DNA from 2 places in the Polyangium sorediatum genome. Region 1 is predicted to be linked to the other one. Evidence: riboswitches for the same ligand, from Rfam matches in the RefSeq annotation. Region 1 holds a riboswitch; the other holds the start of a gene.
What was found. A riboswitch is a leader RNA that binds a small molecule or an ion and turns the genes downstream of it on or off. The one in region 1 is predicted to bind cobalamin.
Positions count from the first base shown of each region.

Region 2: another riboswitch for cobalamin. It lies ahead of QHF89_RS12970 (ribonucleoside-diphosphate reductase subunit alpha); the one in region 1 lies ahead of QHF89_RS31380 (hypothetical protein).

Region 1 is NZ_JARZHI010000037.1:9,787-12,992, reverse strand. Features, by position in the region: gene QHF89_RS31385 (hypothetical protein) at 1-2, opposite strand, end outside; gene QHF89_RS31380 (hypothetical protein) at 154-1,356, opposite strand; cobalamin riboswitch at 1,525-1,681, opposite strand; gene QHF89_RS31375 (protein kinase domain-containing protein) at 2,057-3,206, shown strand, end outside.
Region 2 is NZ_JARZHI010000008.1:253,299-256,504, forward strand. Features, by position in the region: gene QHF89_RS12970 (ribonucleoside-diphosphate reductase subunit alpha) at 1-1,684, opposite strand, end outside; cobalamin riboswitch at 2,046-2,256, opposite strand; gene QHF89_RS12975 (alpha/beta hydrolase fold domain-containing protein) at 2,464-3,206, shown strand, end outside.

The sequences.
Region 1 (3,206 bases):
ATGACGCCTCCCATGGGGGCACCCCGTCCTGCCTCGATTATCACGCCCTGTCACGGAGATACATCCCCCGGCGTGCGGATGCCGAGAGACCATGCGGCCGGCGTTCGGCCGCATGGTCTCCCGGGCTACCACTTGTGCGGGATCTGCAGGGGATCAGGGAACGCGGGCCACGACTGCGAGGACCGTGGTGTCCATGCCGCGTTGCCCGGCGACCCAGAGCCGATCCTGGTCGTCCGTGAAGAAGGGGAGCGACGCGCCGGGCGTGGCCGCCGAGAGGAAGACGCCGGGCATGCCCTCGGCGACGACGGCCCCGTTCTCCACGCGGTAGCGCTGGGCGACGACATCGAGCGCGTCGAAGGTCGTTCCGTCGACGGGCTGGAACGCGAGCACGCCGGCGTCATCCGCGCCGGGCGCGAGCGCGGCGAGGCTGCCCGCGTACCCTGGCAGCTTGAAGAGCGACGCGCCGGCCGTGGGCCCCGTGCCCCGTGCGACCTTCTCCGCCGCGTACCCGCGCGCATCTTGATCGCCGTTCGCCTCCGACATGATCACGAAGACGTTGCCCGCGTGATCCGCGGCGATGGGGCCGGACGCGACGCCGAACGTGTCGACCGGCAGCGGCGCGCTGCACGTCATGTCGCCGTCGGGCACGAGTCGGGGCATCGACGCTGCCGTGCCGCAGGCGTCGGCCGCGTAGAGCGCGTTCGTCTTCGTCGCGGCGTCGTTCACGGCCGAGAGCCCCGTGTAGAGCAGCCGCCCGAGCGTCCCGTCGCCCACGCCGACGCCCGCGTAGAACCCGTTCACCGGGTAACGCGCCGCGACGAGCGTGCCGTCGAGCAGGACGATCTCGCCCGTGAGATCGGAGGCCGTGTACGAGACGACCGTCCAGTCGAAGAAGGGCAGATCGATCGCTTGAGCTCCAAGGAACGTCATCGCTGGGATCTTCGTGTCGACGTCGTTCGTCGTGAGGGTGAGCTTGCCTGTCGCGCCGGCGGGCGGCGTGAGGCGCTCGATCGTCACGGAGCCGGGCGCGGGCGCGGGGCTCACCGCGACCGGGCCGCCGTGGCGCCCCCACGTCGAGGGCGCGCCGACGACCGCGTCGGATTCGTAGAGCCCGACGACGCAGAACCCTGCGTCCTTCACGGTGAAAAGATCTGCGTACGTCGAAGGGTCGAGGCACGCGCTGCCACCCCCACCACCCGCGCCGCCATTCCCACCCGCGCCGCCGCTCCCACCGCTGCCGCCGTTGCCGCCGCTGCCGTTCCCGTCGTCGCTGCAAGCGACCAACATCAAGCTCGCGCCGAGCGTGAGGGCGAGCGCGAGCCGCGTGCTCAGCCGGCGTTTCGATTCGTCGTTCATGTTCGTCTCCGTATGGGCGACACACCCGCGCCCTCGGGTCTCGTGGGCGGGATCGAACGATCCCGCCGAAGAGCGGCGCCGGCGTGGGCATGGACGGAGAGACACGGACGCGAGGGCCCCCCCGCCGCATGCTCCACCCCGGAGACCGCGATCGGGCCTCGACGCAGCAGGTTTCCTGGCTCCCGGATCGTCCTCGGGCGGACCTTCCCGCGCGTTCGCGCCTCCCTGGCTCGCACCAGCGAGGCGCTCTCCGCGCAGTGGCTCTTCCGCCTTCGTCCCCGGCTACAGTGGCGGGGGCCGCGCCGGCATGGTCACCGGCTTCCCTGTTGTCCGGCGCGCGCGTTCGATGAGCCTTCGCTCGGCGCACGCGCGCGCCCACTGCTCGAGATCGGCGGGCCCCTGAACTTGCATCCCGGGGTCCGCACGGGGCGGCGTAGGCGATGAACGAGCGTGCAGTCAAGAAGAGGTTCATCGACCGGAGCGCTCGCTCACTCGATGGCCTTTCGGGCGTGGGGAGGCGGCCACGGGGGGGCCACAATGGACAGGGGAGGGGGGTACGTACGAGAGGGGCCACAGGCCACCCGGACCACGAGGTGGGCCCGGACCGACCCCGAAACCGCGGAAAACGCTTGTTCGCGCGGGGAAGGTACTCGTTCTTGAAAAGGACTCGTTGCGCTCTCGCCCGAGATGGACGACGCTTGTGGGAAACCAGCACCGTCCCGACCCACTGGGCAACGAGGCGGCTGACCCTCTTCTCGTCGTGACCAACAGAACTCCTCCCCCCCCGATCACTCCCGGAACGGTCATCAACGACCGCTATGAAATCCGACTAAGCCTCGGCAAGGGTGGCATGGGCGAGGTCTTCCTCGCATTCGACCGTTCGACGCAGCAAGAGGTCGCGCTGAAGGTCGTGCGCGAGGAATCGCGCATGCCTGGCGACGACGAGGCGCTGCGGCAAGAGCTCTTGCTCGCGCGATCGGTCGCCCATCCCAACGTGTGCAAGGTCTTCGATCTCGCCCCGAGCCTCTGGGGGCCCATCCTCGTGATGGAGAAGATCGCCGGACAAACCCTCCACACGCACATCCGGAAGAAGAAGGCTCAAGGCGGATACACCGCTGACGAGTTCCGGAAGATCGCGGCGGAGGTGTGCAGCGGCCTCGCGGCGATCCACGCGCAGGGCCTCGTGCACGGCGATCTCAAGCCGGGCAACGTGATGGTGAGCGAAGGCCGCACCGTCATCCTCGACTTCGGCTTCGCGCAGGAGCGCGCCCGCGCCTCGGCGCGCCGCCCCGGGGCGCCTCCGGACGGCGGCACGCCGAACTACATGTCGCCCGAGCGCCTGCGCAACGGCGGCGCCAGCGTCGACGACGACGTCTACGCCATGGTGCTCACGCTCTGGGAGATGTGGACCTGCCGCGTCCCCGAGCCTGGCTACAAGCCGCGCGCGCGGCCCATGCGTCAGCAGATCATGTTCGACGTGCCCGCGGGCCTGGCGACCGACGAGGTCAAGCAGATCTTCCGCGGCATGAACGAAGACCCGACGATGCGCCCCCAAGCGCGTCACCTCCGGTTCTTCAACCCGACGCAGCTCACGACGAGCCCGATCCAGCTCCCGCGCGAGCGGCTCGAACCCGGGCCTCCGCCGGGCCGCGCCCAGACCGCCGCGTTCACGCCCGGCGCCCAATCGCTGCTCATCACGTACGCGACGAACGCGCCGGAGATCGTCGGGCAGATCCTGCCCCTCGACAAACCGATCATGACGCTCGGTCGTCGCGCCGATCAGGACCTCGTGATCCCCGAGGCCACGGTGAGCGGCCAGCACGCGCTGCTCCGTTGCCAGTCGGGCTCGT
Region 2 (3,206 bases), on a different contig from region 1:
GCGCGGCGCGCGTCTCTTCGAATGCCGGGTGGCGCCCTTTCTCCTCGGCGAGCTCGACGGACGCCGTGAGCGCGTGGAAATAGATTTCCTCCGAGATCTGCTTCGAGAGCGCGCGGGCCTCGGGCGCGTCGAATGCGAGGCGCATCTGGAAGAAGACGTCCTGGAGCCCCATGAGACCAAGCCCGATCGGTCGCCACCGCAGGTTCGACCCCCGCGTGATGGTGATGGGGTAGTAATTCAGGTCGATGACGCGGTCGAGCTGCCGGACCGCGGTCCGCACGGTGCGGCCGAGCTTCTCGAAGTCGACCCCGACGACGCGGCCCTCGGCCTGGAGCGTGTGCCGCGCGAGGTTGATCGAGCCGAGGTTGCAGACCGCCGCCTCGTCGCTCGACGTCACCTCGATGATCTCCGTGCAGAGGTTCGAGAGGTGCACGACGCGGCCCGGGAGGGCCGTCTGGTTGCAGGCGCGGTTCGACTTGTCCTTGAACGTGATCCAGCCGTTCCCGGTCTGCGCGAGCGTGCGCATCATCCGCGCATAGAGGTGACGTGCTTTGATGGTGCTCAGCGAAAGGCCCGCTCGTTCCGCCTCCTCGTAGCGGCGCTCGAAGGCCTCGCCATAGAGATCGGGGAGGTCCGGCACGGTCTTCGGGTCGAAGAGGCTCCAGTTCGCGTCGGCCTCGACGCGCTTCATGAAGAGATCCGGGACCCAGTTGGCGAGGTTCAAGTTGTGCGTGCGGCTCGCCTCGTCGCCGGTGTTGTCGCGCAATTCGAGGAACGCCTCGATGTCCGCGTGCCACGGCTCGAGATACACGCAGCACGCGCCCTTGCGCTTGCCGCCCTGGTTGACGGCGGCGACGGAGGCGTCGAGCGTCTTGAGCCAGGGCACGATGCCATTGGAGTATCCATTCGTGCTCTCGATGAGCGAGCCACGCGAGCGGACACGGTGGTACGCGAGGCCGATGCCGCCCGAGAACTTCGAGAGCATCGCGACGTCGGTGTAACTCCGGTAGATGGTCTCGAGGTGATCCTCGGGGGAGTCGAGGAGGAAGCAGCTCGAGAGCTGCTCGTGGCGCGTCCCTGCATTGAAGAGCGTCGGCGAGCTCGGCAGGTATTCGAGCGACGAGAACAGGTGGTAGAGCCCGAGCGCGTCCTGGACCGTCTCCGACAGGGCGCAGGCGATGCGCAGGAAGAACTGCTGCGGCGTTTCGAGGACGAGGCGCGAGGCGGGGTGCTTGAGCAGGTAGCGGTCGTAGACCGTCCGGAGGCCGAAATACTCGAACTCGCGATCACGCTCCGGGACGAGCGCGTCGTTCAGCTTGCGTGCGTTCGCCGCGACGAATGATTGCAGGCGATCGTTGACGAGGCCGAGGCGATGCCCCGCGGCGATCGACTGCGAGAACGCGTGGATCTCCTGGTTGCGGACTTCCTTCTCGATGTACGTCGAGAGGAGGCGGGCCGCGAGCCGCGCGTATTGTGGCTCCTCGACGATGAGCCCGGCCGCCGTCTGGATCGAGAGCTGATCGAGCTCGCGGGTCGTCGCGCCGTCGTAAAGGCCGCTGATGGTCTTGGTCGCGATGCGCAGGGCATCGACGTCCGAGAGCCCCACGCAGCATCGGCCCACGGCGCGTACGATCTTGTTGACGTCGACAGGCTCGCTCGATCCATTGCGCTTCGTCACGCGCATGGTCGTTTGTGTATATACGTCGCCAGCCGTCGAGCTCGTCGTCCGTGGGGTCGTCCGCGACGGCGCCGCGCCGTTGCTGCTCGGGCTCGTATCGTTATGCATCAGGCTGCCTCCTCTCCGGCCTCCGGATTCCGAGCAGGACCAGACCGCTCGGGTGGAAACCCGCGAGAGAGGAAGCCGGCCGACGTGCACCCGCGCTGGAAACGTGGGGAGCCTTCGGACCGACCTTCGCCCCCGCGGGCGACTGGAACACCAGCACGAGGGGACAGGTCGAGACCGGGACGCGCTGTACGAAGGGGCGCGGCTCGGACCTTCTTGCCCTCCCACGAGGCTCCCAGGTCGAAACCGACGCCGAATGTCTCCTCGGTGTCGGGTGCAGGCAGGTCTTCGGACTCACGAGCGCTTCGGCGATTGCCGGGTTCCTACTTTTCGCCGCTTCCCAGGCCCCGAAGGTCCCAGTGCATGAGGCGAATTTCGTTCTCGATGACCGCTGCGGGGCAGTCCCGGAGTTTCACCGGGTTCCCTTTTTAAGGCCGGGCCGAGGCCCAACCACCAGCACGGGCGCACCCTATGGTCGTGTCGGGCGGGATGTCAACGGGGATGTTGGGACGAGGCGTAAGTCGTTGAATGTACGTGTGAACTTCGGGCCGTACGTCGACGGGGAGGCCCCGAGGTCGCGGGGCGGGGAGGTCGTCCTCTCCAAACGCGAGCCGTCGAGGATGTGCTCGTCTGAAAACCGTGGAGTGCATCGGGGCGTGATGGAGGTAAGGAGCGTCGGCATGACACGCGCAATGCAGGGAGCCGTAGGCCTGATGGCGATGGGGTTGATACATTGCGCACAGGCCCCTGTGGAGGGGGAGATCACGTACGCCGAAGCCCCGACGCCTCAGGGCAAGCATCCGCTGACGCTCGACATCCGCGTCCCGGAAGGGCCGGGCCCGTTCCCCACCCTCGTCTTCATTCACGGCGGCGGCTGGATGTTCGGGGATCTGAGCACCTACCGCGGCGCCATCGAGAATGCAGCCAGCCGGGGTTTCGTGGGCGTCTCGATCAATTACCGGCTCGCGAACGAATCCAAGGACGAGGGCGGCGCGCTTTCCCCCTGGCCCGCGCAGATAGAAGATGTGCGTTGCGCGCTTCGATGGCTTTCGGCCAATGCCTCGACCTTCAAGATCGACACGGACCGCGTCGCCACGGCGGGCGGGTCGGCCGGCGGGCACCTCGCGATGATGGCGGGGTATGCGCAGGACGAGCCGAGGTTCGAGCCCACGTGGTGTCCCCACGAAGAGAGCGTCGCGGTGGGGGCGGTCGTGTCGTTTTACGGCGCGAACGACCTCGCTGCCGTGTACGACACGTCGGAGGAGTGGTGGGTCAGGGCGTACATGACCCGCTGGCTCGATCTTCCGGACGGCGCCAGCACGGCGGACGACGCGGCGCGGTTCGCGGATGCAAACCCGGCGAGTTACCTGCGGACGGGGCCGAAGATCCCGTCGCTCATCCTGCAAGGGACCGCCGACACGAT